3 regions of the Streptomyces sp. NPDC005878 genome follow, and region 2 is predicted to be linked to each of the others. Evidence: riboswitches for the same ligand, from Rfam matches in the RefSeq annotation. Region 2 holds a riboswitch; each other region holds the start of a gene.

Region 1 (10,072 bases), on a different contig from region 2:
ACCATGTCTGAACTGCAACGCGAAGTCTCCGAGCTGGAGAAGAAGTCCGCCACGGCGGCCCGGCTCTTCGACATCCGCCGGATCATCGGCGGACTCTTCACCCTGTACGGAGTGATCGTCACCATAGCCGGGCTGACGGCCTCCGACGCCGACCTCGACAAGGCCCAGGGCGTCAACATCAACCTCTGGACCGGCCTCGGCATGCTCGCCCTCGGCCTGTTCTTCCTGGGCTGGCTCTGGCTGCGGCCCCTCGCCCCGCCCGTCCCGCAGGCCGGCGAGGACGGCGTGGGCGGCGAGGGCGGCGAGGACGGCGAGGACGGGCCGGCAGCGCTCTAGCCCGCGGTCCGGCACCCGGCACCCTGCGCGCGGGACCCTTCCCGAAGGGTCCCGCGCGCCCCTCTTCCCCTCCTCCCGCTCCCCCTCCGCCTCCTCCGCCCCGTCACATTTCCCCGTTCGATTCCGTCAGGGAAGTGATCGCGAAAGCCGGCCGGTGCGGTTCCGGGGGCACACGCGGAACAAGGAAGTAGGGAAAGAACCATGACGACGAGCGCTCTCGCCGAACTGCGGTCACAGGTGCGCGGCCGTGTCCTGCTGACCGGTGACGACCACTTCGACCAGGCACGACAGCCGTGGAACCTCTCCGTCCAGCAGCCCGTGTCGGCGGTCGTCGAGGCGGCCGACGCCGACGACGTCGCGGCCGTGGTGCGGTACGCGTCGGCGGCCGGGCTCGTCGTCGCGCCCCAGGCCGGCGGCCGGGGCGCCAGCGGTGACGTGGAGGGCGTGATCCTGCTGCGCACCGGCAAGCTCGACGAGCTGCATGTGGACGCCGCCGCCCGTACCGCGCGCGTCGGCGCGGGCGTCCTGGGCGGCCAGGTCCAGGCCGTGGCGGGGCCGCTCGGTCTGACCGGGCTGCCGGGCAGTTCCCCGCTGGTCAGCGTGGTCGGCTACACCCTGGGCGGCGGGCTCAGCTGGTTCGGGCGCAAGTACGGCTGGGCCGCCGACAGCGTCACCGCCTTCGACGTGGTCACCGCCGACGGCGACCGGGCCCGGGTGACCGCCTACTCCGACGCCGAGCTCTTCTGGGCGCTGCGCGGCGGTGGCGGCGACTACGCCCTGGTCACGGCCATCGAGTACGACCTTCATCCGGCGCCCGCCCTCTTCGGCGGCCGGGTGGTCTGGCACGGCAGCCAGGCGCCCCGCGTCCTGGACGCCTTCCGCGGGATCACCGCGAACGCGCCGGACGAGCTGACCGCCTGGATCAACCTCCTCCAGATCCCGAACGGTCCCTCGCTCGTCACCGTGGACAGCACCTTCCTCGGCGAGGAGGCCGAGGGCCGGGCGCTGCTGCGCGCGCTCGACGAGATCGAGGGCGCCACCACCGACACCCGGGGCGTGCTGCCGGTGGCCCAGCTGGGCGAGATCACCGGCGAGCCGACCGAGCCCGGTCCCAGCGCGACCCGCGCCGAGCTGCTGACCGACCTGGACGACAAGGTGGCGGCGGCCCTCCTCGCGGAGCCGATCGACCCGCTCGTCGGTGTGCACATCCGCCACCTGGGGGGCGCCTTCGCCGCCCCGACGGAGAATCCGCAGGGCCCGCTGACCGAGCCGTACACCCTGTCCATGTTCGGTGTGCCGTTCTCGCCGGAGCGCGGGGCCGAGATCGCCGCCCGCCAGGAGGCGCTGGTGCAGTCGGTCGCCCCGTACGTCAGCGGACGCAAGCCCTTCACCTACCTCTCCCCCGGCGACACGGCGGCGACGGCCTTCCGGCCCGAGGCGCTGGCCCGGCTCCAGCAGGTCAAGCGCGACCGCGACCCGCGCGGCGTCCTCCGCAGCAACTTCCCGGTCCTAGGCTGACCCCCGGGAGCACGGGCGGCGCCCCTCGGCCTTGGGCCGTGGGGCGCCGTTCCGCGTGAAGGGACGGTCAGGACAGCGTGCCGTCGTAGTCCGGGAGCTTGAAGGCCCGCTCCGCGTGCCCGCCCACGAGGTCGGTCGTGTTGTTGCCGATGTTGGCGATGATCGTGTATCCGCGCGCCTCGATCTCGGCCCGCTTCTGCGTCTTGTAGGTGCTGACCTCGTGGAAGAGGTCCGGCAGGTCGCGGACGTACAGACCGGTGACCGGGTAGCCCACCGCCTTGAGGTTGTACGAGGTGAGGGACTCGACGATGCCGGGCCGCGCGGTGACGAAGAAGACGGCGACGCCCCGCGAGCTCGCCTCGCGCGCCAGGGCGCGGACCGAGTCGATGGCCGGGGTCGGGAACGTCCAGAAGTGGTGGAAGTCCGTCTCCAGCGAGGTGTTGTCGATGTCCAGGACGATGGCGGGCTTCTCGCCCGCGGGCGAGGCGGCGACGCGCTCCTGGAGGTAGGGGCGGGCGGTGTCCACGACGGTCCGGACATCGCGCAGCCAGGTCGCGCGGTCGACGCCCTTGAGCCCGGCGATCGCGCCGGAGGCGGAGGTGCGGGCCGCGACGGAGTACGGGGCGGAGGCCGTCGGAGCGGCCTGGGAGGCGGTGGGCGCGGCGACGAGGGCGGTCGCGGCGGCGGCCACGGCGACGGCCGTGCGCGTCGTCCAAGCAGTGCGGGGCATGGGGGGTCGGTGCTCCTCTGTCGCGAGGGTGGGAGTCCGCGGAAGATCCGCAGGGGCCGTGGGGACCGGCACGTACGGAAACGGAATTGACATGCGCACGGCCAAGAATGATCAGCCGTTGACGCGATGTCTACCGGTCGGTAGGAAACTTCTCGTGGACGGAGGATGAATCCGCGGGAGGACCGCTCACGCCCGCACAGGACCGCCGCATACGGAAGCCGGGCGACCGGATCCAGCCCATTCCGCACACTCGGGAATGTATTTTGGTACCTCAACTGTTGGTATATACATCGAGCCCCTGCGGCTCGTCCGACGACCGACCGCGCGGACCGACGATCCGCCCCCAGCAGCGAGGCACCATGAACCCCACCCAGGAGCAGCCCGCCGACACCGTGGCCCGGCTGCGCGCCACCTTCCGCACCGGCCGCACCAAGCCCGTCGAGTGGCGCACCACCCAGTTGCGACGCCTGCGCGAGATGCTCACCGAGCGCGGCGCGGAGCTGGTCGAGTCCCTCCACGCCGACCTCGGCAAGAGCCCGGCCGAGGCCCAGCGCACCGAGATCGGCTTCGTCGTCCGCGAGATCGACCACACCCTGGAACACCTCGCGGGGTGGCTGCGCCCCGAGCCCGCGCCCGTCCCGGAGCACCTGGGCGGGGCGACGGCCTGGACGCAGTACGACCCGCTGGGCGTCGTCCTGGTCATCGCGCCCTGGAACTATCCGGCGCAGCTGCTGCTCACCCCGGTGATCGGCGCCCTGGCCGCCGGGAACGCGGTCGTGGCCAAGCCCAGCGAGATGGCTCCGGCCACCTCCGCCGTGCTGGCGCGCCTGCTGCCCGAGTATCTCGACCGGGACGCGGTGGCCGTGGTGGAGGGCGGTGTTCCGGAGACGACGGCGCTGCTGGCCGAGCGGTTCGACCACATCTTCTACACCGGCAACGGCACCGTCGGCCGTATCGTCATGGCCGCGGCCGTCCAGCACCTCACGCCCGTCACCCTCGAACTGGGCGGCAAGTCCCCGGCCTTCGTCGACCGGGACGCCGACATCGCCGGCGTCGCGGCGCGGCTGGCCGCGGGCAAGTTCCTCAACGCGGGCCAGACCTGTGTCGCGCCCGACTACGTCCTCACCGACCCCGAGACGGCCCGCGCCCTCGAACCGGCGCTGACCCGGGCGGTCGAGGCGCTGTACGGGACCGACCCGCAGGCCTCCGCCGAGTACGGCCGTATCGTCAACGAGCGCCACTTCGACCGTCTGAGCGGTCTGCTCGACTCGGGCCGCGTCGTCACCGGCGGCCGGGGCGACCGCGTCACCAAGTACCTCGCGCCGACCGTCCTCGCCGACGTCGACCCCAAGTCGCCGGTGATGCGGGAGGAGATCTTCGGCCCGATCCTGCCGATCGTGACGGTGTCCGACCTGGACGAGGCCATCGACTTCATCAACGACCGCGACAAGCCGCTGGCGCTGTACGCCTTCACCGAGTCCGGCACCACCCGGGAGCGCCTGGCCGCCGAGACCTCATCGGGCGGCCTCGGCCTCGGGCTGCCGCTGGCCCATCTCACCGTCTCCGACCTGCCGTTCGGCGGCGTCGGCGAGAGCGGCATGGGCAACTACCACGGCCGCTACTCCATCGAGACGTTCAGCCACCGCAAGGCGGTGCTGGCCGCCGGGTGACCGACGGTCGGTGAGGGGCCGGGGCAGATCTCCGTCCCGGCCACGACACTCACCGGACCGGCCCCGGTCTCCCCCGCGAGCAGGCGCGAAGGCCTTCAGCCGACGGTGTCCGGGGCGGGCGCCGGCGCGGCGCCGTCCCGGGGCGCGGGTACGGCCTCGTCGCGGGGGCCGGGTGCCGCTTCGGCGCGGGCGGTGGCGTCCGGCGAGGTCCGGCCCGGCGCCGCGGTGACCGCGGCGGCGCGTACCGCCCACCGCTGCTCGACCCTGGCGAACCGCCAGTACGCCAGCGCCGCCGCCCACACCGCGACGAACAGGCCGACGATGATGAAGCCGACGTTGTCCAGGTCGAGGCCCGCGACCCACCCGGTGACGGCGTCCCGCAGGTCCAGCTTCTTGTGCAGCACGCCCACCAGCTCGATCGTGCCGATCAGGAAGGCCACCGCGATGGAAAGACCGGTGATGGTGAGGTTGTAGAACACCTTGCGCACCGGGTTGGAGAACGCCCACTGGTAGGCGAAGTTCATGAAGGTGCCGTCGATGGTGTCGAACAGGCTCATCCCCGCCGCGAAGAGCAGCGGCAGGCACAGCACCGCGTACCAGGGCAGTCCGGCGGCGGCGCCCGAGCCGGCCATCACCATCAGGGTGACCTCGGTGGCGGTGTCGAAGCCGAGGCCGAAGAGGAAGCCCAGCGGATACATCTGGCCGGGGCGGGTGATCGACTTGGTGAAACGCCCCAGGAGGCGGTTCATGAACCCCCGTGAGTCCAGGTGCTGTTCCAGCGCGGCCTCGTCGTACGTCCCGGCGCGCATCGCCCGGAACACCCGCAGGATGCCGACCAGGGCCAGCAGGTTGAGGGCGGCGATGAGGTAGAGGAACGATCCGGAGACGGTCGTTCCGACCACGCCGAGGGTCTGGTGGGTCGGTGAGTCGTCGTTCATCAGGGTGCCCGCGAGCTGGGCGCCCCCGGCGACCAGCGCCGCCATCACCACGACGACGCTGGAGTGCCCGAGGGCGAACCAGAAGCCGACCGACACCGGCCGTTTGCCGTCGGCCATCAGCTTGCGGGTGGTGTTGTCGATCGCGGCGATGTGGTCCGCGTCGAAGGCGTGCCGCATACCGAGGGTGTACGCGGTGACGCCGAGCCCGAGGCCGAACGTCTTGGAACCGACCTCGTAGTGCTCGGGCACCACCAGCAGGAAGAGGATGCCGAACGCGACGACATGCAGGGCGGCGATCACCGCCAGCAGCCAGGCGGTGCGCACGGTGTCCTCACGTCGCCAGTGGAATGTGGCGGCAGGGGTGGGCAGGGTCATTCGTTCACGCTCCAGCACCTCGTGGATCATTACGCGAGATGCCGTGGCCGGTCTCCTGGCTTCCGGGTGTCGCACCGTCCCCGCCTTCCCAGCGGCCTCACGGCCACCAGTGGCACAACGGGACGGGCTACCCGAAGCCGTTCATGGCCTGAACGACGTGGGGCCCGATCACAGTGGCGAGGGCCGCTCCGGTCTTGCACCGGTCTTCCCGAACACCACGGCTCGCCAACCGTAGGTGCGACCCGCCCCACCTGCAAGTCTGGCCGTGGACGCGGGTATTGCAGATCACATTCCGGGCTGCCGTGCTCACCCCGTCGCCGGCGCGACGAACGCCGGGCGGCGGTCGATGCGGGCGCGGACCTCGTCGGAACCGAAGTGGTGGTCGATCCGCCGGACGGCCTCGGCCCAGCTCCGCATGGTGCCCGCGTCGGAGAGCGCCTCGGTCACGAACGGGTCGCTCCACCGTTCCACCGCACGCCGCCACAGCTCGGCCGGCGGTTCCTCCAGCAGACTGCCCACCGTCCCCTCGTAGATGAGCATGGCCCGCACCTGCCCGTCGGGCTGGACCTGGAGGGACTGGAAGTCGAGGCCGCGCGCCACCTGCTCGGGATTCATCCGCAGGGAGAAGTTGGTCGACGTGCCGACGCGGACCGTGGCGGGGGCGAGCGACTGGAGCCGCGCACGCTGCTCCTCACTGCCCAGCCGGGCGAGCTGTTCGTCCGTGAGCAGCTCGTGCTCGGCGTATCCGGCGCGGCTGCCGAGCCCCGACGGGAGGGCGGCGCCGCAGTCCAGGGAGCTGAGGTGCGGGAAGCGCGCCAGGATGTCCGTGCAGAACTCCTCCAGCCGGTCGATGTTGCTCCGGACGACCGCGCAGTCGACGGCGAACGGGAGCGGGCGGTCCGCTCGCCGGTCCCGCTCCCGCGCACCGTCTTCCAGCAGCGCCGGCGCGCGCATCGCCCGGCCGAACGAACCCGCCCTGCCGCGGATCCGGTCGTGCACCTCGGGCGTGGGACCGTCGACACTCACCACGACCCGTCCGCAGACACGCGCCAGCTCTTCGGTCATCCACGGCCGGTAGTTCCAGCCGCCGGTGTAGACGAGGACCGAGATCCCCGCTCGCGTCAGCCGCTCCGCGACTTCGAAGACCCCCTTGACCAGCAGTGGTTCGCCCCCGGCGAGGGTGACCTGGACCGGTCCCAGGGCGATGATCGCGTCGGCGATCCGGAGCAGGTCCTCGTGGCTCACCTGCCGCGACGGGCGTCTGCCGGACTCCGAATAGCAGTGGGTGCAGCGCAGCGGACAGGCGTAGGTGATGTCCCAGATGACGGACTGCGGGCCGTCGGCAACCTGGTGCGCCTGCTCCGTCGCGTGCTCCATCGCATGCTCCCGTGTCCGCTCGCGGTCTCGGTGCCGGACCCCCCCGTGCGGGCGGGGGACGTTCCGCCGGGCCCAGACTAGGAGGGGGCGGCGGGGCACGGTATCCCCAACTCTGGGATGGCGTGGACCCGACGGAGTGCCCCGCGCCCCGCCCCGGGGGGCCTGCGGCCACCCCGGACCCGGCCTCTTCCCGCCCCTGCCGCCTTCCGGCGCTCAGACGCAGGCGTGGTCCAGCAGACCGGCCCAGGTCCGGGGGCCGACCAGGCCGTCCACATCGTGGCCCCGGTAGCCGCAGACGTACTGGAAGGACTTCACCGACTTGGTGGTCCCGCTGCCGAAGATGCCGTCCACGCGGGTGCGGAAGCCCTGGTCCGTGAGCTTCTGCTGGAGGAACCTGACACAGGTTCCGGTGTCGCCCTGCGACAGGAACGGCCTGCTCTGCGCGCAGCCGGCGGCGCTCGACGCGGCCGGCGCGGCCGCGTCGGCGGGGGCGAGCATGCCGGCCCCTCCCAGCACTCCCGCGCTGACCAGGGCGACGACGAGGATCCGTACCTGTTTCATGGGGCCTCCCGTTGACAGGGCGACCGCGTGTGGTGGGCACGCGTGTCGCCGGACTGCGGCGGCGTGCCGATGTGCCGCCGCCGGAAGGCCACGCTAGGGAGAGCGCGGGCGCGAGGCGTCCCGCAGGGGGTGGAGACACCTCCTGCAACCAGAGCGGTATGCGGCCCGCCCCTCCACCTGGTGCGGCAGCCGGGTCGCGCCCCGCCGGTCGGACGGGCGACGCCGTGAGCGTTCCCGGCTCAGGACGCCGGAGTGGGTCCCTCGATCTGTTCGCTGATCCACTGCATGCTGCTGGCGTCCATCCCCTTCACATACGTCACGGCGTTGTGCCGGCCGCCCTGGATGACTTCGAGGTGGGTGTGGATGGGGCCCTTGTTGCCGTAGGTGGCGATGTACTTGTTCACCTTGGGGATGACGGACTTCTCCTTCGTGCCGTACTGGAAGGCGAGGTACACGTCCGGTCCCTTGGCGGCGATCAGCCGCCGGGAGAGCACCTCGGGGTTGTTCTCCGCCTTCTCCTTGGGGTGGCCGTTCCACAGCGGGGAGTCCGGGACGATGTCGGGGCCCGAGGCGATGACGGCCTTGAACTTGTCGGGGTGCTTGAGGACGGCCTTGAGGCCCGCGAAGCCGCCGGAGGAGGATCCCATGAAGGCCCAGCCGTCACGCGACTTGATGGTGCGGAAGTTCTGCCGCATGAGGTCGGGCACGTCCTCGGTCAGCCAGGTGCCCATCCTGGGCTGGCCGGGGATGTCGCTGCCGTCCCAGTAGAGCCCGCCGTCGTCCGGCTTGGGGTTCAGCACCGGCATGGCCAGCAGGAACGGTTTGCCCTTGCCCTCGTCGGCCCATTTGGAGATGGACGACTCCAGCTTGAGGTTGTTGTCCATCCAGTAGTTGTTGGGGAAACCGGGGCCGCCGGGGAGGGCGATCAGGACGGGGAAGCCGCTCTTGTCGTACTTGGGGTCGTCGTACTGCTTCGGCGCCCAGACCCACACCTTGCCCGTGAAGCCCGACTTCCTGCCGGTGATCTTCACGACGCCGACGTGCGTGCCGTCACCGAGCGTGCTGGAGATCTTGAAGTCGGCGGCCGGTCCCGTCGGCATCAGGGTCTTGGAGTCCACGGGCTTCTGCGGGGCGGCGCCGGGCTTGTCGTCGATCCTGCCGTACGAGATGGGGTCGCCCTTGTCGGTGAACGGCGGTATCTCGAAGTAGCTCATGACCGGCCACGCGATCGCCCCGAGCAACCCCACGCCGACGACCACGAGGAGCCATCGCCGGGCCTTGGAGGCGCGGCGGTGGCCCCGGGACTCGTACGTCTCGGCCCCGTCCCTGGTCCTGGTGGTCGCGTGCGACATCAATGGCTCCGGCTTGCTGCGGCCCCTCGGGGCACGACGGTCGTGTTCCGCCTCCGGGGATGGACAAAGCAGCTGTAAGGGTTCCAAATTTGCCAAACTGTGATCAACGTTTGACGAGGAGCGGACCGACACGGACAGTAACGAAACGCAAGATCACGGCGTCACGGAGCGCGGAACGCCGCCGAGGGCAAACCCGGAGGAGATTGTCAGTGGCCGCCCCTACGCTGATTCTCACGTCGTGATCGACGAGGGGGGCCTCGCGATCGCCTGTTTCCCTGTGCCCGCGAGGTGATGATCCATGACTTCCGCCGCCCCGACCGACGGCGCTCCGCCGGACGTCAACAGCTTCCAGGTCGACCTGCGAGGGCTGGTCGACCTCCTCTCCCACCATCTGTACTCGAGCCCGCGGGTCTACGTCCGCGAGCTCCTGCAGAACGCGGTGGACGCGGTCACGGCCCGCCGGGCGCACGACCCCGAGGCCCGTATCCGCATCCGCCTCTCCTCGGTTGACGGCAGGGTCGCCATCGAGGACAGCGGCATCGGCCTGACCGCCGACGAGGTGCACACCCTGCTCGCCACGATCGGCCGCAGCTCCAAGCGCGGCGGGGAGCACGGTCTGGAGTCCGCCCGGCGGGAGTTCCTGGGCCAGTTCGGCATCGGCCTGCTCGCCTGCTTCGTGGTGGCCCGCCGCATCCGTGTGGTCACCCGCTCGGCGCGCACCCCCGACGCCGCCCCCGTGGAGTGGCTCGCGAGCGACGACGGGTCGTACACGGTCCGCGTCCTGCCCGACGACGCCAGGCCCGAGCCCGGTACCACCGTCCACCTCGAACCGCGCCCGGGTGCCGAGGAGTGGACCACCGCCGCGCGCGTGGAGGAACTCGCCCGCGACTTCGGCTCCCTGCTCCCCTATGACATCGCGTTCGCGGGGGACGACGGCGCCGAGCGCCCGGTCACCGACCGGCCGCCCGTCTGGGAGCGGGAGTACCCGACACCGGCCGCCCGCCGCGTCGCGCTCTCCGGTCACTGCGCGCGGGTCTTCGGTTTCACCCCGCTGGACTCGATCGACCTGGACCTGCCGGTCGCGGGCGTGCGGGGCGTCGCTTACGTACTGCCGGAGCCGACCAGCCCGGCGCACCGGGCCGGGCACCGCACCTACCTCAAGGGCATGCTGCTCACCGACCGCGCCGACAACCTGCTGCCCGAGTGGGCGTTCTT
Region 2 (10,072 bases):
CGCCTCGCGGCCGACGCGGGCTTCGCCGCCGAGGACTGGTCGTCGTCGGTGCGGCTGCTGTGCCGGGCCTGCTCGGAGTCGACGATGCCCAGCGACGAGGGCGACGGCGAGCACCTGGACCCGCACGACCACAGCGAGCCGGGCCACCCGGGCCCGCTGGGCCACCGCACGGCCGGCGACCTGTGGGTGCCCGAGCGCGAGTGCGGGATCGCGGCGCCGCCCGGACTGGTGCGCGGACTGCTCGACGGCTGGGTCGCGGACAGCCCCGACAGCCGCGAGTGGCGGGATCTGGAGGAAGTCTGCTGACCGCCCCCGTAGGCTGTACGGGTTCGGAATCGGGTTTTTGAGGAAGGCGTACGGCGGACATGTCGCAGCAGGAGACGGACCAGCAGGTCGGACACGACGGGTTCGTCGTCGACACGGAGGACTGCGAGGAGCGCGAGCAGGCGTACCGCGCCCGGGGCACGTCCCGGCCCATCACGGTCGTCGGCAACCCGGTGCTGCACAAGGAGTGCAAGGACGTCACCGCGTTCGACGACGAGCTCGCCGCGCTGATCGACGACATGTTCGCCAGCCAGCGCACCGCCGAGGGCGTGGGCCTGGCCGCCAACCAGATCGGCGTGGACCTGAAGGTCTTCGTCTACGACTGCATGGACGACGAGGGCGTGCGCCACGTCGGCGTCGTGTGCAACCCGGTCCTGGAGGAGCTCCCCGCCGACCGCCGGGTCCTGGACGAGTCCAACGAGGGCTGCCTCTCGGTCCCGACCGCCTACGCGGAGCTGGCCCGCCCCGACTACGCGGTGGTCCGCGGCCAGGACGCCCAGGGCAACCCGATCCGGGTGCGTGGCACCGGCTACTTCGCCCGCTGCCTCCAGCACGAGACGGACCACCTCTACGGCTACCTGTACATCGACCGCCTCTCCAAGCGCGACCGCAAGGACGCGCTGCGGCAGATGGCGGAGAACACCCCGCGCTACGAGGTCGTCCCGAACGACTAGCCGTTCGTACGTACAGCGAAGGGCCCCGCACCACGGACGGTGCGGGGCCCTTCGCCGTATCCGGACCTAGAACTCCTCGTCGAAGCCCACCGAGCCCTCGACCGCCACCTGGTAGGCGGACGGGCGGCGCTCGAAGAAGTTCGTGAGCTCCTGGACGCCCTGGAGCTCCATGAACGAGAACGGGTTGGCGGAGCCGTACACCGGCGCGAAGCCCAGGCGCGTCAGCCGCTGGTCGGCGACGCACTGGAGGTACTCGCGCATCGACTCGGTGTTCATGCCCGGCAGACCCTCGCCGCACAGGTCGCGCCCGAACTGGAGCTCCGCCTCGACGGCCTCCTTGATCATGTCGGTGACCTGCTGCTGGAGCGCGTCGTCGAAGAGCTCCGGCTCCTCCTTGCGGACGGTGTCCACGACCTCGAACGCGAAGTTCATGTGCATCGTCTCGTCACGGAACACCCAGTTGGTGCCGGTGGCGAGGCCGTGCAGCAGACCGCGCGAGCGGAACCAGTACACGTACGCGAAGGCTCCGTAGAAGAACAGGCCCTCGATGCACGCCGCGAAGCAGATCAGGTTCAGCAGGAAGCGGCGGCGGTCGGCCCGGTTCTCCAGACGCTCCAGCTTCTCGACCTCGTTGATCCACTTGAAGCAGAACTGGGCCTTCTCGCGGATGGAGGGGATGTTCTCCACCGCGTCGAACGCCGCCGCGCGGTCGTCCGGGTCGGGCAGATAGGTGTCGAGCAGCGTCAGATAGAACTGGACGTGCACGGCCTCCTCGAAGAGCTGGCGGCTCAGGTACAGCCGCGCCTCGGGGGAGTTGATGTGCTTGTACAGCGTCAGGACCAGGTTGTTCGCCACGATCGAGTCGCCCGTGGCGAAGAACGCCACCAGCCGGCCGATCATGTGCTGCTCGCCCGGCGAGAGCTTGGCGAGGTCGGCGACGTCGGAGTGGAGGTCGACCTCCTCCACCGTCCAGGTGTTCTTGATCGCGTCCCGGTAGCGCTCGTAGAAGTCTGGGTAGCGCATCGGACGCAGGGTCAGCTCGAAGCCCGGGTCGAGCAGGTTCTTCTCGGTGGAGCTCATTACTGGCAGGCCTCGCAGGACTCGGGGTTCTCAAGGGAGCAGGCGACCGCGTCGGCGTCGGGGGCGGCCTGCTGGACGGGGATGGGGGCGCTGGCCTGCGCGGCGCGGGCGATGCGCGTGGCCGGGCGCGAGCGCAGGTAGTACGTCGTCTTCAGCCCCTGCTTCCAGGCGTACGCGTACATCGACGACAGTTTGCCGATGGTGGGCGTCTCCAGGAACAGGTTCAGCGACTGCGACTGGTCCAGGAACGGGGTGCGGGCCGCGGCCATGTCGATCAGGCCGCGCTGCGGGATCTCCCACGCCGTGCGGTAGAGCGCGCGCACGTCGGCGGGGATCCAGCTGAAGTCCTGGACCGAGCCGCTCGCCTCGCGCAGCGCCTCGCGGGACTGCGCGTCCCACACGCCGAGCCGCTTCAGGTCCTCCACGAGGTAGCCGTTGACCTGGAGGAACTCACCCGAGAGCGTCTCGCGCTTGAAGAGGTTGGAGACCTGCGGCTCGATGCACTCGTACACACCGGCGATGGAGGCGATGGTCGCGGTCGGGGCGATCGCGAGGAGCAGCGAGTTGCGCATGCCCACCGCGGCGATCCGCTCGCGCAGCGCCGCCCAGCGCTCCGGCCAGTTCAGCTCGACGTCGTAGTGGTCGGGGTGCAGCACACCGCGGGCCGTCCGGGTCTTCTCCCAGGCCGGCAGCGGGCCCGAGCGCTCGGCGAGGTCGCAGGACGCCTCGTACGCCGTGAGCATGATCCGCTCGGCGAGCTTCGTCGACAGGGCCTTGGCCTCGGGGGAGTCGAAGGGCAGGCGCAGCTTGAAGAAGACGTCCTGGAGGCCCATCGCGCCCAGGCCCACCGGACGCCACTTGGCGTTGGAGCGGCCGGCCTGCTCGGTCGGGTAGAAGTTGATGTCGACGACGCGGTCGAGGAAGGTCACGGCGGTGCGGACGGTCTCGTCCAGCCGCTCCCAGTCGATCTCGCCGGAAGCCAGCACGAAGGCGCCGAGGTTGACCGAGCCGAGGTTGCAGACGGCCGTCTCGCCGTCGTCGGTGACCTCCAGGATCTCGGTGCAGAGGTTGGAGGAGTGGACCGTGTGGCCGGGCTCCGCCGTCTGGTTGGCGGTGCGGTTGGAGGCGTCCTTGAAGGTCATCCAGCCGTTGCCGGTCTGCGCAAGGGTGCGCATCATCCGGCCGTACAGGTCCCGCGCCGGCATCGTCTTCTGGGCCAGACCCGCGGCCTCGGCCCTGCGGTAGGCGGCGTCGAACTCCTCGCCCCACAGGTCGACCAGCTCGGGCACGTCGGCGGGGGAGAACAGCGACCAGGTGCCGTCCGCGTCCACCCGGCGCATGAACTCGTCCGGGATCCAGTGCGCCAGGTTCAGGTTGTGCGTGCGCCGGGCGTCCTCACCGGTGTTGTCGCGCAGCTCCAGGAACTCCTCGATGTCGGAGTGCCAGGTCTCCAGGTAGACCGCCGCCGCGCCCTTGCGCCGGCCGCCCTGGTTGACCGCCGCCACCGAGGCGTCCAGCGTCTTCAGGAACGGCACGATGCCGTTGGAGTGGCCGTTGGTGCCCCGGATGAGCGAGCCGCGCGAGCGGATGCGGGAGTACGACAGGCCGATGCCGCCGGCGTGCTTGGAGAGCCGCGCCACCTGGTGGTAACGGTCGTAGATCGAGTCCAGCTCGTCCAGCGGGGAGTCCAGCAGGTAGCAGCTGGACATCTGCGGGTGGCGGGTGCCGGAGTTGAAGAGCGTGGGGGAGGACGGCAGGTAGTCGAGCCGGCTCATCAGCCGGTACAGCGAGGCGACCTCGTCCAGCGCGCGCACCGAGTCGTCCTCGGCCAGGCCCGCCGCGACCCGGAGCATGAAGTACTGCGGGGTCTCGATGACCTGGCGGGTGATCGGATGGCGCAGCAGGTAGCGCGAGTAGAGCGTGCGCAGGCCGAAGTAGCCGAAGCGGTCGTCGGCGCCGTCCGCGAGGGAGGCCTGGACCAGCGCGTCGAGCCGGGCCGCGTGCAGCCGCACGAAGTCGGCGGTGCGGTCCGCGATCAGCCCCTCGCGGTGGCCGACCTCGACCGACTCGGAGAACGAGACCGAGCCCTGGCCCGCGGCCTCCTCGGCGATCGTGAGCGTCAGCAGCCGGGCGGCGAGGCGGGAGTACGCCGGGTCCTCGGAGATCAGACCCGCGGCGGCCTCGGTGGCGAGCCCACGCAGCTCCGCCTCGTCCGAGCGCGCGTTGCGGCCGCGCAGCGCGGCGGCGGCGACACGGCCGGGGTCGGTGTCCGGCAGGTCGGCGGTGAGGTCGGTCAGGGTCCGCAGCAGGGCGGTCCCGGGGGCATCGACCGACTCCTCGGCGATCGCTGAAGCGGGATCCGCAGGGGCGATGGTCACGTGGGGGCACTCCTCGCTCGGCACGGGGCCTCGGGGAAGTGCGCGGGCACACGGACACACCCCCTCGGGGGTACGCCGCGTCCACTGCCCATTCCGCGAGGCCCGGACGTCTCGGCGCCCGGACCGGACGGTCAGGGCGGGCTGTTCGGCAGGTCCTCGGACTGAACAAGTACGCAAACGCGTACGAGTACACCGTTGCGGGACAGTTCCGGATTTGCACCGGATTCCCCTGCGGCGACAGCGAGCACGAGCATACATCTTGTGCCGGGCGGTCGTGGCGCCCCCACATGTTGTGTCGCATCCGTACCGGAGTGTGTGTGCTGGGTAGTTGCTTCACCGCGGGCCGGTGGGGGCCTGTCACGCGGTTCCCCGCGCCCCCGAGGGGGCTGCGGATGCCGTAGGCCGGAACCGCGAGGCGGTCGTGGGCATTCCCCGGGGCATTTCCCGGAGCCACGAAAACGGGCCGCCGGGCTTCCCCGGCGGCCCGTCCCACGGTGGTCGGCTCAGTGCGCCGAGCCCGCCGTCGCCGGGGGCAGTTCGACCTCCACGCCCGGGTCGCCCGCGTCCGCCGTGTAGTCCCGCGGGGATGTCTCGTCGACCCCGTCGGGGGCCTTCACGGCCCGCAGGACGAGCGTGAGGACGACGGTGACGGCGACGTTGAAGACGAACGCGGTGAGGCCGATGTAGCCGATCTCACCGATGCCGGGGATGTTCTTGGAGCTGCCGCCGAAGTGCTTCTGGGTGGGGGAGGCGACCCCGTACGCGGCGAGCGTGCCGTACGCCATGCCGGCCGCCCAGCCCGCGAGCAGCGCCCAGCGGTGGAACCAGCGCGTGAACAGACCGCCCACCAGGGCGGGGAAGGTCTGGAGGATCCAGATGCCGCCGAGCAGCTGGAAGTTGATCGCGACCGTCTTGTCCATGGTCAGGACGAAGACCAGCGCGCCCACCTTCACCAGGAGCGAGACGATCTTGGAGACCTGCGCCTCCTGCTTGGGCGTGGCGTCCGGCTTGATGAAGTCCCGGTAGATGTTGCGGGTGAACAGGTTCGCGGCCGCGATCGACATGATGGCCGCGGGGACGAGCGCACCGATGCCGATCGCCGCGAAGGCCACGCCCGCGAACCAGTCCGGGAACATGTCCTCGAAGAGCTGCGGGATGGCCAGCTGGCCGTTCTTGACCTTGACCCCGGCGGCGATCGCCATGAAGCCGAGCAGCGCGAGCAGGCCCAGCATCAGCGAGTACAGCGGCAGGATCGTGGTGTTGCGGCGGATGACCTCGCGGCTGCGCGAGGAGAGGGTCGCCGTGATGGAGTGCGGGTACATGAACAGCGCGAGCGCCGAGCCGAGGGCGAGCGTGGCGTAGGTCCACTGGCCCGCGTCGCCGGGCACCAGCGCGCCGGTGGGCTTGCCGGCCGCGTTGGGCGTCTCGAACTTGTGCCGGGCCGCCGCGAAGATGTCGTCGAAGCCGCCGAGCTTGATCGGGATGTAGATGATCGCCACCAGGATGACGATGTAGATCAGCGTGTCCTTCACGAACGCGATCAGCGCGGGGGCGCGCAGCCCCGAGGAGTAGGTGTACGCGGCGAGCACCGCGAACGCGATCAGCAGCGGCAGGTCCTTGACGAACCAGTTGCCCGAGCCGCCGATGCCCATCACGTCGAGCACCGCCTGGATGCCGACGAGCTGGAGCGCGATGTACGGCATCGTGGCGAGGATGCCGGTGACCGCGACCGCGAGCGAGAGGCCCTTGGAGCCGAACCGGCCGCGGACGAAGTCCGAGGTCGTCACGTAGCCGTGCTTGTGCGAGACCGACCAGAGCCGCGGCAGGAAGGTGAAGATCAGCGGATAGACGAGGATCGTGTACGGCACCGCGAAGAACCCGGCCGCGCCCGCCGCGTACACGGCCGCCGGGACCGCGACGAAGGTGTACGCCGTGTAGAGGTCGCCGCCGAGCAGGAACCAGGTGACCCAGGTCCCGAAGGAGCGGCCGCCCAGGCCCCATTCGTCGAGGCTGTGCTCGTTCTCGGCGCGGCGCCAGCGGGCGGCCATGAAGCCGACGACCGTGACGGCGAGGAAGAAGAAGATGAAGACGCCGAGCGCGACGCCGTTCACCCCGTCCTTGGCTGCGAGCGTCACTTGCCCTCACCCGCCTTGCGGCCGTGCTGGTCGCGCTGCCACAGCTTGTACGCGAGCATCGTGAGCGCGGTCGAGATGACCACCCACAGCATCTGGTACCAGTAGAAGAAGGGGATCCCGGCCAGGGCCGGGTCGGCCTTCGCGTACGAACCGACCCACAGCATCGCCACGAAGGGCGCGATCAGGCAGAGCGCGATGACCACGCGCACCGGCGTGATCACCGCTCTCGGCGTTTGCGTTGTTTCCGGCATGGTGGCTCCGTCCCCTCGCTGTGCTCACCTGATGCAATGCGCACGAAATCTAGGGGACGGAATCCCGCCATGGAAGCCCTGTACCGGATACCGGACGTCATCCGGCGACCGGTTCAGCCCGTCGGCCGCCTCAGTCCGTCGGCCGCTTCAGCCTCGCCACGAACTTGTAGCGGTCGCCGCGGTAGACCGAGCGCACCCACTCCACCGGCTCGCCGTCGCCGTCCAGGGAGTGCCGGGAGAGCATCAGCATCGGCAGGCCCACGTCCGTGCCGAGCAGTCCGGCCTCGCGGGGGGTGGCCAGCGACGTCTCGATGGTCTCCTCGGCCTCGGCGAGCCGCACCCCGTACACCTCGTTGAGGGCGGTGTAGAGAGAGGTGTACTTGACGAGCGAGCGGCGCAGCGCGGGGAAGCGCTTGGCCGACAGGTGCGTGGTCTCGATCGCCATCGGCTCGCCGCTCGCCAGCCGCAGCCGCTCGATGCGCAGCACCCTGCCGCCCGCGGCGATGTCGAGCAGCCCGGCGAGCGTGTCGTCGGCCGTCACATAGCCGATGTCCAGGAGCTGCGAGGTGGGCTCCAGGCCCTGGGCGCGCATGTCCTCCGTGTACGACGTCAGTTGCAGGGCCTGGGAGACCTTGGGCTTGGCGACGAACGTCCCCTTGCCCTGGATGCGCTCCAGGCGCCCCTCGACCACCAGCTCCTGGAGGGCCTGGCGCACGGTGGTGCGGGAGGTGTCGAACTCGGCGGCCAGGGTGCGCTCGGGCGGCACCGGGGTCCCCGGCGGCAGGGTCTCCGTCATGTCGAGCAGGTGCCGCTTGAGGCGGTAGTACTTGGGCACGCGAGCGGTCCGGGCGCCGGGGCCCGCCTCTGTCTCCGTACCGCTCCCGTCGGTGGCCATGGCCCGCCTTCCCGAGTGCTGCGCTGCTGCCGTCACCGGCTCCTCCGTCTGTCGCGGCTCACATGGTGGCACGGACCGGTCACGGGTCGTCGCCCTCCCTCAGGTGTCGGTCCGATAACGGACGCGACAGCCCTTCTTATACACCCTTGACACCCCTAAAGGTCTAGGCCAAGCTCCGGGTACTGGTCTAAACCATTAAAGACCAGGTCCCAGCCCCACAGGCAGTACACGTCGTATGGCTTCGCGGTGGGCGGGGGGTTGCAGCATCCCTGAGGAGGGTGGCGTGAAGCGCAAGCTCATCGCGGCGATCGGCGTCGCGGGCATGTTGGTCAGCATCGCGGCGTGCGGCGACGACGACAAGAAGGACGACGGCGCCAAGGGCGGCGACGCCAAGTCGCTGACGGTCTGGCTGACGGTCGACGCGCAGAAGAACTGGCCCGACCTGGTCAAGGCGGCCGACGACGCGATCGTGGCCAAGCACCCCGGTCTGAAGATCAACCACGAGTACTACGGCTGGCCGGACAAGAACGCCAAGCTCGACGCCGTGCTCGCCACCGACAAGGCCCCCGACGTGGTCGAGATGGGCAACACCGAGATGCTCGCCTACTCGGTCAAGGGCGCCTTCGCGGAGATCGACCCGTCGAAGTTCGACAACTCCTCGGCCTGGCTCGACGGCCTCAAGGCCTCGGTCACCTACGACGGCAAGACCTACGGCGTCCCCTACTACGCCGGTGGCCGCACCGCCACCTGGCGCAAGGACATCGCCACCGAGGCCGGCGTCACCGCCGCCCCGAAGACGTACACCGAGCTGACCGCCGACCTGGACAAGATCCAGGCGAAGAAGGGCGACAAGTTCAGCGCCTGGTACCAGCCGAGCCGCGACTGGTACGCGGCCATGTCGTACGTGTACGACGCCGGCGGCTCCATCGCCAAGGAGGACGGCGGCCAGTTCAAGGCGAACCTGTCCTCGCCGGAGTCCCTCAAGGGCCTGAACGAGTACAAGAACATCCTCGGCAAGTACATGCACGGCGACAAGACGAAGGACGAGGCCGACCGCCCGATCGTCTACGGCCAGGGCAAGTCCGCGCTGATCTTCAGCGCCGCGTGGGAGGGCGGCAGCGCCGCGCTCCCCGAGAACGACAAGGTCGGCAAGCTCGCCGACAAGCTGGAGTCCTTCGTGATGCCCGGCCCGTCCGGCAAGGCCATGCCGGTCTTCCTCGGCGGCTCCGACCTCGCGGTCCCGGTCAAGTCCAAGGCGCAGGCGCTCGCCGCCGAGTGGATCAACGCGTTCACCGGCACCCAGGGCCAGAAGGGCCTGATCGCCAAGCAGAACCTGCCCAACAACAAGACGGCCCTCGCCCCGCTGAAGTCGGACCCGAAGACGGCCGTCCCGGCCACCGCGGCCGAGTCCAGCTGGTTCGTGCCCATGGCGCCGGGCTGGGGCCAGGTCGAGAAGGCCAAGGTCCTCCAGGACATGCTCCAGGCCATCGGTACCGGCAAGAAGTCGGTCGAGCAGGCCGCGAAGGACGCGGACGCCGCGATCGACAAGGTCATCAACACCAAGTGACCTGTGGGCGAGGGCCCCGTCGGAAGAGCGACGGGGCCCTCGCCCGGCCAGTGCCGAAAGAGGGACCGCTAGGAGCGCGCGATGAGTGCCGCAGAGACAACCACCGCCAAGGTGCCGCCGGCGCGGCGCGACCCACTACCGGGTGGGGGACCCGGAAAGCCGAAGAGGCCGGTCAGCAGACGCGGAGCGGGACAGGCGGCGGTGCCCTGGGCGCTGCTCGCCCCGTGCCTCCTGGCCCTCGCCCTGGTCCTCGGCTATCCGCTGGTACGCCTGGTCACCCTGTCGTTCCAGAAGTTCGGCCAGCCGCAGCTGTGGGGCTTCAAGGACCCGGAGTCGGTCGGCTTCGACAACTTCACCAAGGTCCTCGGCGACAGCGAGTTCTGGACCGTCGTCGTGCGGACCGTGCTGTTCGCCTTCACCGCGGTCGTCCTGACCATGGTGCTGGGCATGCTGATCGCCCTGCTGCTCCAGCGGGTCTCCGGCTGGGTCAAGACCCTGGTCAACATCGCCCTGGTGGCGAGCTGGGGCATGCCGATCGTCGTCGCCATCACCATCTTCAAGTGGATGTTCGACAGTGACTTCGGCGTACTGAACTGGCTGCTCAGCCAGGTGCCCGGGGTCGACATGATCGGCCACAACTGGTTCGCCAGCGGCACCCAGGGCCTCGCCGTGATCATGCTGCTCGTGGTCTGGGGGGCGGTGCCGTTCGTGGTCATCACCCTCAGCGCGGGCCTCACCCAGGTCCCCAAGGAGCTGGAGGAGGCCGCC
Region 3 (10,072 bases), on a different contig from region 2:
TCCCGTAGGGCCCCCGTAAAGATGAATTCCAGCCAACATCAACCGGAATTGAGTCATCTACTTAAACTTGAACTTGCAAGCACTAGTCAGGTCTACCTAACCTGATGGCTCCACGGCCCCGTCCCCCACACCGAAGGAGCCCGTCCCCCATGGCTTCCCCCACCCTCGTCGCCGCGCTGCCCGTCGAGCGCGCCAAGCCCTACGTCCTGGGTCTCTTCCGCATCGTCACCGGCTTCCTCTTCGCCTGCCACGGCGCCGCCTCGCTCTTCGGGTGGTTCGGCGGCGCGGCCGGGACCGGCGGCACCGTCGCGACCGGTGCCTGGCCCAACTGGTACGCGGCCGTCATCCAGCTCGTCGGCGGCGTGCTGATCATGGCCGGATTCCTCACCCGCCCGGCCGCCTTCCTCTCCTCGGGCTCCATGGCGTACGCCTACTTCGACGTCCACCAGTCCAGCGCGCTGCTCCCGCTCCAGAACGGCGGCGAGGCGTCCGCCATGTACGCCTGGGCCTTCCTGCTGCTCGTCTTCACCGGCCCCGGCGCGCTCGCCCTCGACGGGCTGCGCCGCGGCCGCGCCACCGCAGGCGCGCCGAACGCCACCGCCACCGCGGCCCCCGCGGGCACCGCCCGCTGACGCACCGGCACCCGCGCGGCCGTCCCTCGGCCCGCCGGTCGCTTCCCACCCCCGAACGGAATCCCCACGCGCCCCAGGCGTACGCTGTACGGCTGTACAGCGACCCGGCCGCGGACAGCGGCAGCGGGACGCATTCCGTTCGGGGGTCGTGGTGCTGGAGAGTGTGGGGTTGCTGACCGGCAGCCCATGGATTTATGCCGTGGTGACTGTCTCCGTCCTCCTCGACGTGTTCCTCCCCGTCCTGCCCAGCGGGGTCCTGGTGATCACCGCCGCGACCTCGGCGGCGGCCGGGTCGACCACCGCCGCGGGGGCCCCGCACGCCATACGCGACGTCCCCGACCTGCTGCTCCTCGCCGCCTGCGCCGCCGCGGCCTCCGTGCTCGGCGACCTCGTCGCGTACCGCCTCGCCTGGCGCGGCGGGGCGCGGCTGGACCGCGCCATCGCCCGCTCCCGCCGGCTGACCCGCGCACAGGAACGTCTCGGCGCCGCCCTGAGCCGGGGCGGCGGCGCACTCGTCGTCATCGCCCGGTTCGCCCCGGCGGGCCGGTCCGTCGTGTCGCTCGGCGCGGGCGCGGCGCACCGCACCCCCAAGGAGTTCCTGCCGTGGTCCGCCCTCGCCGGGGTGGCCTGGGCCGGATACAGCGTCGGGCTCGGCTACTTCGGCGGACGCTGGCTCGGCGCGACCTGGCTGGGCACGGGCATCTCCGTCCTCGCCCTGTTCGCCGCGGGCTCCCTCGCCGCCTACGTCATGCGCCGCCCCGCGCCCGCGGGCGCGCCTACGCCGGCGTCCTGACCGGCACTCCCCGGATCTCCAGGCCCTCCAGCAGCTCAGCCGTGGCCCGCGCTATCTCGTCCACCGCCCGGTCGAAGACCTCCTGGTTGTGGGCGGCCGGCGCCCGGAAGCCGGACACCTTGCGCACGTACTGGAGAGCCGCCGCGCGGATCTCGTCATCGGTGGCCTCCTCGGGGAGGGCCGGCGGCCTGAGTGTCTTGATGCTTCTGCACATGCCTCAAGTGTGACGGGTACCACTGACAACGGTCTCGGTGGACGACCGCCTCGGTAGAGTCGGAGGCATGGCGGCAGCAGACGAGGCGAAGGCAGAGCGGGCCGGGGCGCCGGGCACACCGGCGGTGGCGCCGGCACCGGTGGGGCCCACCCAGCCCGTGCGCATCGACAGCTGGATCTGGTCGGTCCGGCTCACCAAGACGCGTTCGCAGGCGGCGACGGCCTGCCGGGCCGGGCACGTCCAGCTCAACGGCGAGCGCGTCAAGCCCGCGCACACCGTGAAGCCGGGCGACGAGGTGCGGCTGCGCCTCGACGGGCGGGAGCGGATCGTCGTGGTCGCCAAGGTCATCCGCAAGCGGGTGGGCGCGGCCGTCGCGGCCGAGACCTACGTCGACAACAGCCCGCCGCCGCCCGCCCGCGCGGACGTGCTGGCCGCGGGCGTCCGCGACCGGGGCATGGGCCGCCCGACCAAGCGGGACCGCCGGGAGATGGAGCGGCTGCGGGGGCTGTAGGGGTCCGTGGAGTTCACAGGGGTCCGCGGGGCGCCGGCTCGTACATAACGCGCAGGCCAACTCCCGCCGCCGCGGAGTAGCTTGGAGGGCGCCGGGGGCCAGGGGAGCCCCCGATCCGTCCCCAGAGGAACACGCCATGATCCTGTTGCTTCTCGTCCTGGCGCTGGTCCTGTACGGCTTCGGCTTCAGTCCCGGCGGCGTGGTGGTCTGCGTCGCCGTGGTGGCCGTACTCTTCAGCGCCCGGCGCCGTGGCCGCTCCACGGCACCGTCCGGCGGCTCGTCCGGAGCCGGTGGAGCCGGCCGCGGCACCGACACGGACTACCGGACCTATCGCGCCCGCCGGGACCAGATGGCCCGGTGGGAGCGGCGTTACCGCAGAGAGCGGCACATCCGTCTGTTCTCCGCGCGCCGCCCCGACTGACCGAGCGCCACCGGGCGCCGCCGCCCAGCGCGGCGGGCGGCCGGGCACGATCCACGCGCGCGAGGGCCCCGGACCGATGACGGTCCGGGGCCCTCGTCCATGCGGCGCCGGTCAGTGGGCGGGCGCGGCCTTGCCGTCGACGCCCTGGACGCTTGGGACGCCCTGGACGCTTGCGGCGGTTTCGGCCGGTGTGCCCGTGCCCCCGCGTTCGGCCCGGGCGGGCCCGGGCACCAGGAGCCGTTCGGCGAGGTGGCCGAAGACCAGTCCGAAGCCGGTCCACAAGGTGGCCTGGATGGCGAGCGCGGCCAGGCGGAACTTCCACAGCAGCATCGCCGGGAAGTCCTTGGGCACCTCGTTGACGGCGGGCAGGAACGCGTACGCGAGCCCCACGGCGGCCAGGAAGGCGGCCGAGGCGGCGACGGTGGCGTTCCAGTTGCCCAGGCGCGGCGCGAGCCGTCTGCCGAGGAGTACGGCGGCGACGGCGAGCAGCACGCTCAGCGCGATCATCAGGAAGTACAGGGCGGTGCGTTTGCCGATGGTGTCGGGGTCGCCGACGGACGGCGGGTTCGCCGGGTACTTCAGGAACGGGACGACGTAGACGGTCAGGAGGGCCCCGAGCGAGACGAACGCCGCCGTGGCGCGCGGACCGAACCGGCCGATACGGCCGAGCGCGACGCAGAACGCGAGCGCGGCGATACCGCCGATGGCCACGCCGAACACGAGCACACCGGTGGCGAGGCCGCCGGTGGCCTGGAGGGTGCGGCTGAACACCTCTTCGCCGTGCTCGTGGGCGTGCGCCTCCTCGAAGTCGATCGCCGCGTCCACCCGGGGCTCACCCAGGAGGTACGCCACGACGAGCGCCAGGGCGCCCGCCGCGAGTCCGGCGATCATGCCCCGCACCAGCAGGGCTCTGACGGACAGGGAGTTCACGTGTGGTTCCCCTGGTCTCAGTGGCAGGGGAAGCCGAGCAGGTGGCGTCCGTCGTGCAGCCACTCGTGGACGTTCTCGCCGGAGAAGACGCTGGTGGCGCCCTGCTCGGAGCCGACGAAGTAGAGCAGCACCAGCATCAGGATGCCGAAGAAGAGGGCCCAGGGAGCGATGGCCTTGAGCGAGATGGGGGTGATGGCCGGCGTTGCTTCGGCGCTGGGCGCAGGGGCGGAGAGAGCCACGGCAGAACCTCCTGGGGAACACGCGTCCCGGTCATTGGTGCCTTTGTCGACGGTGGTGGGTCTGACTTCCCCGTCCCCGCCCCCTGTTGGGGGCCGGCCGGGTTCACAGTGGCGCGACCGTGCCGGAATCTCACCGGGCTTCCTTCACACCGTCTTTATGTCGACGAGACCGTACCGCGTGGCGGACCGCGCCGCTACGGCGCGCGGGGGCGCGGCCCCCGCGCCGCGTGCGTGAACGGCCGTGCTCTGCTTGTCCCATGACCGTACGCGTGATGTTGATCTCACCCCCGGCCGACCGCTACGCGCGCGAGGCGAGAGTCGGCGACGACGCGGCCTGCCCGGACGAGGACGCCCTGCGCCGGGTCAAGGACGCGGTGGCGGCCCTGCCGGTGCCGGCCCGCCGGCTGAAACCGCCCTCCTCCCGCTACGCGTTGGCGGACGGCCTGCCCACCGGCGACGAACCGGCCCTGGCCGACTGGGACCTGGGCACCTGGCGGGGGCGGCGCCTCGACGAGCTGAGCGCCGAGGAGCCGACGGGGGTACGGGCCTGGCTCACCGATCCCGCGGCGGCGCCGCACGGCGGGGAGAGCCTGCTCGCGCTGGTCGCGCGCGTGGGCGCGTGGCTGGACACGCTGCCCGCGGCGGGCGGGCGCGTCCTCGCGGTCGCCTCCCCCGCGGTGGTCCGCGCGGCCGTCACCCACGCCCTGGCCCTGCCCCCCGCCTCGTTCTGGCGGCTGGACGTGGCCCCGCTGACCCTGACCGAACTCTCGGGCCGCTCGGGCCGCTGGAACCTGCGGTGCGGGCGCCCGGCGGGCGGCTGAGAGCCGGTCCTCGGGGCGCCGGGCACGCCGAAGGCCCCCGCCGTGGTCGGCGGGGGCCTTCGGTTCCGGGTGGGCATGGACGGTTTCGAACCGCCGACATCTGCTTTGTAAGAGCAGCGCTCTACCCCTGAGCTACACGCCCGTGGCATCCGTGGATGAGGGAACAGCGTACATGGCCCCCCGGGCGGGGCCGCAAACCCGTTCGCGGCGGCGGGGCGGGCGGGTGGTGGTGGCGGTGGTGGGAGGGGGCCGCTGCGGGCGGGTGCGAACTAATCGGCCGGTGTGTTCGTCCTTACCTGGTGGGAGAATGAACCGGCAGGCGGACACGGCACGGGAGAGGGATGTGACGGCGACACACGCGCGGCCGTACAGCAGAGCGGGTGCCATCGTCCCCGGTGCCGGAGCGGGAGCCCGGCGGACCCTCGCGGACGCGCTCGCGCTCGTCGCGCTGCCGCTGGTGCTCGGGGCGGCGCTGCTGCCCGGGGCCTTCGCCGGCGGCGGGACGCGGCGGTGGTTCGGTGGGCGCGGGGAGAGCGTCCGGGCGGACGCGCAGGCGGCCAAGGACGCGGCGGCCGCCGCCTTCTACGAACTGGACACCGCCCAGCGCGACCTGCGGATCTCCATCGAGACGATCACCGCCGTGGACAGTTCGCCGCGCGCCCGCAAGGCCGTGGACGACTTCGCGGCGCTCGGCCGGCGGATCGACGAGGTGAGCAACGACTACATCACCGCCGTCGACGCGCACGACCTGGACCGTGACGACCTGGACGCCTCGGTGGCCGCCCGGGCCCGGGGCGAGCTGACGAAGGCCAAGGACGACCTCGTCCGGGTCAAGGGCGAGCTCGACCGGTTCGAGCAGAGCCTGGGGCCGCTGCTCTCCACCGCCGAGACGCAGCTGGCCCGCCTCGCGCCGGCCGTGGAGCGGGCGCGACAGGCGCTCCTCGCCGCGAGCACCGCTCTCGATTCGGTGCGGGCGTCCGGACTGCGAGCGGACGATCTCGCCGCCCGGCTCGCCGCGCTCGGCCCCGAGCTGACCCGGCTCAACCAGGGCGCCGGACAGCACGGCGTGCCCGAGACCCTGGAGCGGGCCGACCGGGTGCTGAGGGAGGCCGAGGGCGTGCGCGCCGAGGCCGACCGGCTGCCCGAGCGGGCCGCGGAGATCGACCGCCGGCTGGTCTCGCTGCGCACCCGCGCGCAGGCGCTGACCACCCGCGCCGGGACCGTCGAGCCGGTCCTCAGCGAGCTGCGCCGCCGCTTCTCGGCCGCCTGCTGGCAGGACCTCCAGCAGGTCCCCGACCAGGCGCTGGTGAACGTCGCGCAGGCCGAGGAGAAGCTGAAGGAGGCCGCCGCCGCGCGCGCCGAGCAGCGCTGGGCCGACGCCACCTCCCGGCTCAGCACGGTCAGGGCGCTCCTGAACGCCACGGACGAGGCGGTCTCGGCCGCCGGGGACCGGCTGCGGCGGCTCGACGCCGTGGCGAAGGACCCGCAGCAGGAGATCGAGCGGACGCGGTTCGCGATCCGGGACGCGCAGCGCCTGGCGATGGCGGGCCGCTCCACCCCCGACCCGCGGCACGCCGCCCCGCTGGACGGGGCCGTGGCGCGCCTGGAGCGCGCGATCGCCACGCTGGAAGGCCGCCACCCCGACTACTGGCACTTCCTCACCGAGACCGAGGAGGTCCGCCGCGCGGCCGCGGGCGTGGTGGCCCTGATCCGCGAGGAGCGGGGGCACGGGGCCTGAGCGCCGTCACGGGGCGTCACCGGAGGAGTTGTCGCCCCCGCGTCACGGGCGGATCCTTGGGGGTACGGACGAGACGAGGAGGCCGCCCATGGCCACCCAGCCGCTTCACCACCTGCGCCACCCGCGGCGCGCGCCCCACGTGTCCCTCGACGAGCACCTGCCGGTCGACCACCGGCTGAGCCGGGTGTACCGGTTCGGCGCCGGGCTCATGGGGCTCTTCCTGCTCGTCTTCGGCATCCTGGGCCTCACCCACAACATCGGCTTCTTCGACACCGGCGGCAAGGAGGTCGCGGGGCTGAGCACCAACGGCACGCTCAGCGTGATCTCGATCGTCGTGGGGGCGCTGCTGCTGTACGGCATGGTCAAGGGCGGCAACGTGGCCTCCTGGATGAACATGTCGCTCGGCGTGCTCTTCCTGATCAGCGGGTTCGTGAACCTGGCCCTGCTCGACCGCGGCTCGGCGAACTTCCTCGCCTTCAAGATGCAGAACGTGATCTTCAGCTTCCTGGTGGGCCTGGCGCTGATGGTCTTCGGGATGTACGGCCGGGTCGGCAGTGCCCTGCCGCACGACAACCCGTACTGGCGGGCGCGGCGCGAGGCGGAGGCGCGCTCGGAGCCGGGGGCCGTGCGGGAGCGGCCCATCCGCTGAGGCGGCGGGCCGCGAACGGCTCCCCCTCGCCGCCCCGGGCCCGTTAGCCTGGGGCCATGCCTCGCTATGACTACCGCTGCCGCTCCTGCGGCGACACGTTCGAGCTCAGCCGTCCGATGGCCGACTCCGCCGCGCCCGCGACCTGCCCGGCCGGGCACGAGGACACCGTGAAGCTGCTGTCCACGGTGTCCGTGGGCGGCATGTCCAGGAACGCGCCGGCGCCCGCGCCCTCCGCCGGTGGCGGCGGGGGCGGCTGCTGCGGCGGCGGGGGCTGCTGCTGAGGGCTAGCGCTTGCGGGCCAGCGTCAGCCCGTCCGCCACGGTGAGCATGACGCTGTCCATCCGCGCGTCCTGCCGCACGTGCTCGTTGAACCGCTGGATCCCGGCGGCGGGACCGGTCGCCGCCGGGTCCACGACCTCCCCGTGGAAGAGCACGTTGTCCACGGCGATGAGGCCGTTCTGCCGCATCCTGGGCACCAGTTCCTCCCAGTACGCGATGTAGTTGTCCTTGTCCGCGTCCAGGTAGGCGAAGTCGATGTGCGGCTCGGCCGGCATCGCCCGCAGGGTCTCGGCCGCCGGGGCGATCCGCAGGTCCACCTTGTGCGCCACGCCCGCCTTCGTCCAGGCCTCGCGCGCGTAGTCGGTCCACTCCCGCGAGATGTCGCACGCGATCAGCGTTCCGTCGTCGGGCAGTGCCCGCGCCATGGCGAGCGCGGAGAACCCGGTGAAGGTCCCGACCTCCACCACGTGCCGCGCGCCCGCCATCCGGACGAGGAACTCCAGCAGCGGCGCCTGCTCCTCGGCCGACTGCATGCCCGCGTGGCCGGGCAGCCGGGCGTACGTCGTCTCCACGAGCTCGCGCTGCACCGCGTCCAGGGGCGGGTTGTGCGCCAGCATGTACGCGTACAGCTCGTCCGTGATCCTGGTCGTGTTTCCCTTGCTCATGGGGGCGAGTATGGACCGGTCAGGGCCGCACGGGCGCGACCCGGGCCGCCGTGGCGCGGGCGGCGAACCGGCGCACGATCTCCTCGCCGGCCAGCACGCCGCGCTCGTCGAGGACGTCGACGTGCGGCGCCCGCCAGCCGGCGTCCGCGAGCTCGCCGTGGCCCGGGCGCCAGCCCTCGTCGGCGGCGAGCAGCAGGTCCGCGTCGAGGAGCGAGTCCCCGGCGGCCAGGGTGAGCCGGGCGCCGGTGCGCCGGGCCACCTCGTGGACGGCCGCGCTCTTGGTGAGCGGCCCGGGGACGGCGTAGATCTTGCGGCCCTGGAGCGAGACCGTCCAGCCGCGCTCCCCGGCCCAGGCGGCCAGCTCCTCGACCCACTGGCCGGGCAGCAGCGCGCGCTCCACCACGAGGTAGGCGAACAGGTCCTCGGCGACCCGCTCCTTGCGCAGCCAGGACGCGTCGGCGGCGGCCGAGATGTGGGCGCGCACCTCGGCGAGCGGGGCGCACTCGTCGGCGATCCGCCGGTCCACCTGCCGCCGCCAGTCGGGGTCGGCGACTCCGTCGACGAGGAGTTGGCCGCCATTGGCGCAGATCGCGTACTTCGCGGGCAGGCCCGGCAGCTGGATGCGCTGGTACTGCTTGCGGGTGCGGGTCGTGGTGGGCACGAAGACCGTGTCCGGGTCGGTCTTGAGGGCGGCGAGCAGGGTGGCGGCGTTCTCGGTCATGTACGAGAGCGGCTTGTGCTCGTGGATCTCCACACAGAGCAGGCGCGGGGCCCGGGGGTCGGGCATGGTCAGGTCCAGGGCCGCCGCCGAGTAGATCAGCGTGCGGTCCAGGTCGCTGGCGATGAGGGTGCTCATCGGGAGGCCACCGCCTTGCCGTCGGCGCCGGTCGCCCCGCGCGTGTACTGGGGGTGGATCAGTCCGACGCAGCTGTACGGCAGGTCCTCGACCCACTCCACCGGTACCCCGCGCTGCTCGGCGAGCAGGCGTACGTGGTCGAGGTCGGCTCCGGCGCCGCGGTGGGCCAGGATCTTCCAGGGGACGCGGCGCAGCAGGACGCGGGTGGTCTCGCCGACACCGGGCTTGACGAGGTTGACGTCGTGGATGCCGTACTCCTCGCTGATCCGCTCGACGGCGGCCCAGCCCTCCCAGGTGGGGCTGCGGTCGGCGCCCTGGAGCGCCTTGGCCTCGCGGTCGACGTCGGCGGCGGCCTCGTCGAAGCGGGCGGCGACGGCGTCCAGGAAGTCCGTGGAGACGTCGGCACCGGCCAGTTCGCGGTAGAACTTGGCGCCGTGGAAGTCGCCGGGGCCGATCAGGTCGGCGCGCAGCACGGTGCGTGAGATCAGTCCGGAGACGGTCGAGTTGAGGCAGGCGGACGGGATCAGGAAGTCCTCGCGGGTGCCGTAGGTGCGCACGCACGAGCCGGGGTCGGCGAGGACCGCGATCTCCGGGTCGAAGCGGTCGAGTCCCGAGGCCGCGGCGAACTCGTCGACCGCCGCGGCCAGTTCGCGGGTGATGGCGCCCTTGCCGGTCCAGCCGTCGACGAAGACCACGTCGGCGGGGTCGTGGTGGGCGGCGAGCCAGCGCAGCGCGTTGGTGTCGATGCCGCGGCCGCGCACGATGGAGACGGCGTAGTGCGGCAGGTCCAACCCGTGCCGGTGCCGGGCCCAGCGGCGCATCAGGACGCCCACGGGGGTGCCGGCGCGGGCGAGGGAGACCAGGACCGGGCGGGGCGACCGCTCGGCGAGCACCGTCTCGGTGACGACGCCCACGGCGCGGGCGATGCGCTCGGCCGAGGAGTCCAGGGCCGCGCGGAAGAGCTCCTGGTACTGGGGCGAGGGCTGGTACTCGACCGGCAGCGACTCCGCGTAGTGGGCGCCGCCGCTCTGGATCGCCTCCTCGCGCTCCTCGGTCGGCGCTTCCAGTTCCACCCCGGACAGGTCCTTGAGCAGCCAGCCCACCTCGTCCGGCGCGTACGAGGAGAAGGCGGGCCCCCGCAGGGGGTCGGGCAGGGGCTCGGGCATGGGGGCACCTTCGGGTACGTACGAGGGGACGACGGCCAGCACGACGTGCGGGATGTGCGCGGCGAGCTGGGCCAGCAGGCCGTCGGGGGCGTGCAGGGCGGGGGTGTCGGCGACGGAGTCGACGACGGCCACGACGCTGTCGAAGCCGGCGCCCGCCA

What was found. Region 2 has a riboswitch for cobalamin ahead of ABZ404_RS06605 (ribonucleoside-diphosphate reductase subunit alpha). Riboswitches for the same ligand answer to the same signal wherever they lie in the genome.
Region 1: another riboswitch for cobalamin. It lies ahead of ABZ404_RS24455 (HoxN/HupN/NixA family nickel/cobalt transporter); the one in region 2 lies ahead of ABZ404_RS06605 (ribonucleoside-diphosphate reductase subunit alpha).
Region 3: another riboswitch for cobalamin. It lies ahead of ABZ404_RS37820 (CbtB-domain containing protein); the one in region 2 lies ahead of ABZ404_RS06605 (ribonucleoside-diphosphate reductase subunit alpha).

Annotation. Positions count from the first base shown of each region.
Region 1 covers NZ_JBEXWK010000018.1:17,801-27,872, reverse strand. The annotation lists gene ABZ404_RS24475 (hypothetical protein) at 4-336, shown strand; gene ABZ404_RS24470 (FAD-binding oxidoreductase) at 538-1,854, shown strand; gene ABZ404_RS24465 (HAD family acid phosphatase) at 1,922-2,584, opposite strand; gene ABZ404_RS24460 (aldehyde dehydrogenase family protein) at 2,944-4,254, shown strand; gene ABZ404_RS24455 (HoxN/HupN/NixA family nickel/cobalt transporter) at 4,350-5,597, opposite strand; cobalamin riboswitch at 5,595-5,802, opposite strand; gene ABZ404_RS24450 (radical SAM protein) at 5,874-6,944, opposite strand; gene ABZ404_RS24445 (peptidoglycan-binding protein) at 7,158-7,505, opposite strand; gene ABZ404_RS24440 (alpha/beta hydrolase-fold protein) at 7,745-8,857, opposite strand; gene ABZ404_RS24435 (HSP90 family protein) at 9,156-10,072, shown strand, end outside.
Region 2 covers NZ_JBEXWK010000003.1:63,576-73,647, forward strand. The annotation lists gene ABZ404_RS06590 (hypothetical protein) at 1-306, shown strand, start outside; gene def (peptide deformylase) at 366-998, shown strand; gene ABZ404_RS06600 (ribonucleotide-diphosphate reductase subunit beta) at 1,065-2,078, opposite strand; gene ABZ404_RS06605 (ribonucleoside-diphosphate reductase subunit alpha) at 2,078-4,456, opposite strand; cobalamin riboswitch at 4,586-4,726, opposite strand; gene mctP (monocarboxylate uptake permease MctP) at 4,960-6,591, opposite strand; gene ABZ404_RS06615 (DUF3311 domain-containing protein) at 6,588-6,842, opposite strand; gene ABZ404_RS06620 (GntR family transcriptional regulator) at 6,973-7,737, opposite strand; gene ABZ404_RS06625 (extracellular solute-binding protein) at 8,021-9,304, shown strand; gene ABZ404_RS06630 (sugar ABC transporter permease) at 9,386-10,072, shown strand, end outside.
Region 3 covers NZ_JBEXWK010000046.1:9,339-19,410, forward strand. The annotation lists gene ABZ404_RS37790 (DoxX family protein) at 150-632, shown strand; gene ABZ404_RS37795 (VTT domain-containing protein) at 784-1,425, shown strand; gene ABZ404_RS37800 (DUF2277 domain-containing protein) at 1,409-1,639, opposite strand; gene ABZ404_RS37805 (RNA-binding S4 domain-containing protein) at 1,707-2,150, shown strand; gene ABZ404_RS37810 (hypothetical protein) at 2,287-2,571, shown strand; gene ABZ404_RS37815 (CbtA family protein) at 2,683-3,501, opposite strand; gene ABZ404_RS37820 (CbtB-domain containing protein) at 3,519-3,740, opposite strand; cobalamin riboswitch at 3,774-3,909, opposite strand; gene ABZ404_RS37825 (histidine phosphatase family protein) at 3,998-4,561, shown strand; tRNA gene ABZ404_RS37830 (tRNA-Val) at 4,632-4,703, opposite strand; gene ABZ404_RS37835 (hypothetical protein) at 4,905-6,299, shown strand; gene ABZ404_RS37840 (DUF4383 domain-containing protein) at 6,388-6,948, shown strand; gene ABZ404_RS37845 (zinc ribbon domain-containing protein) at 7,005-7,229, shown strand; gene ABZ404_RS37850 (class I SAM-dependent methyltransferase) at 7,233-7,892, opposite strand; gene ABZ404_RS37855 (HAD family hydrolase) at 7,912-8,748, opposite strand; gene ABZ404_RS37860 (phosphoribosyltransferase) at 8,745-10,072, opposite strand, start outside.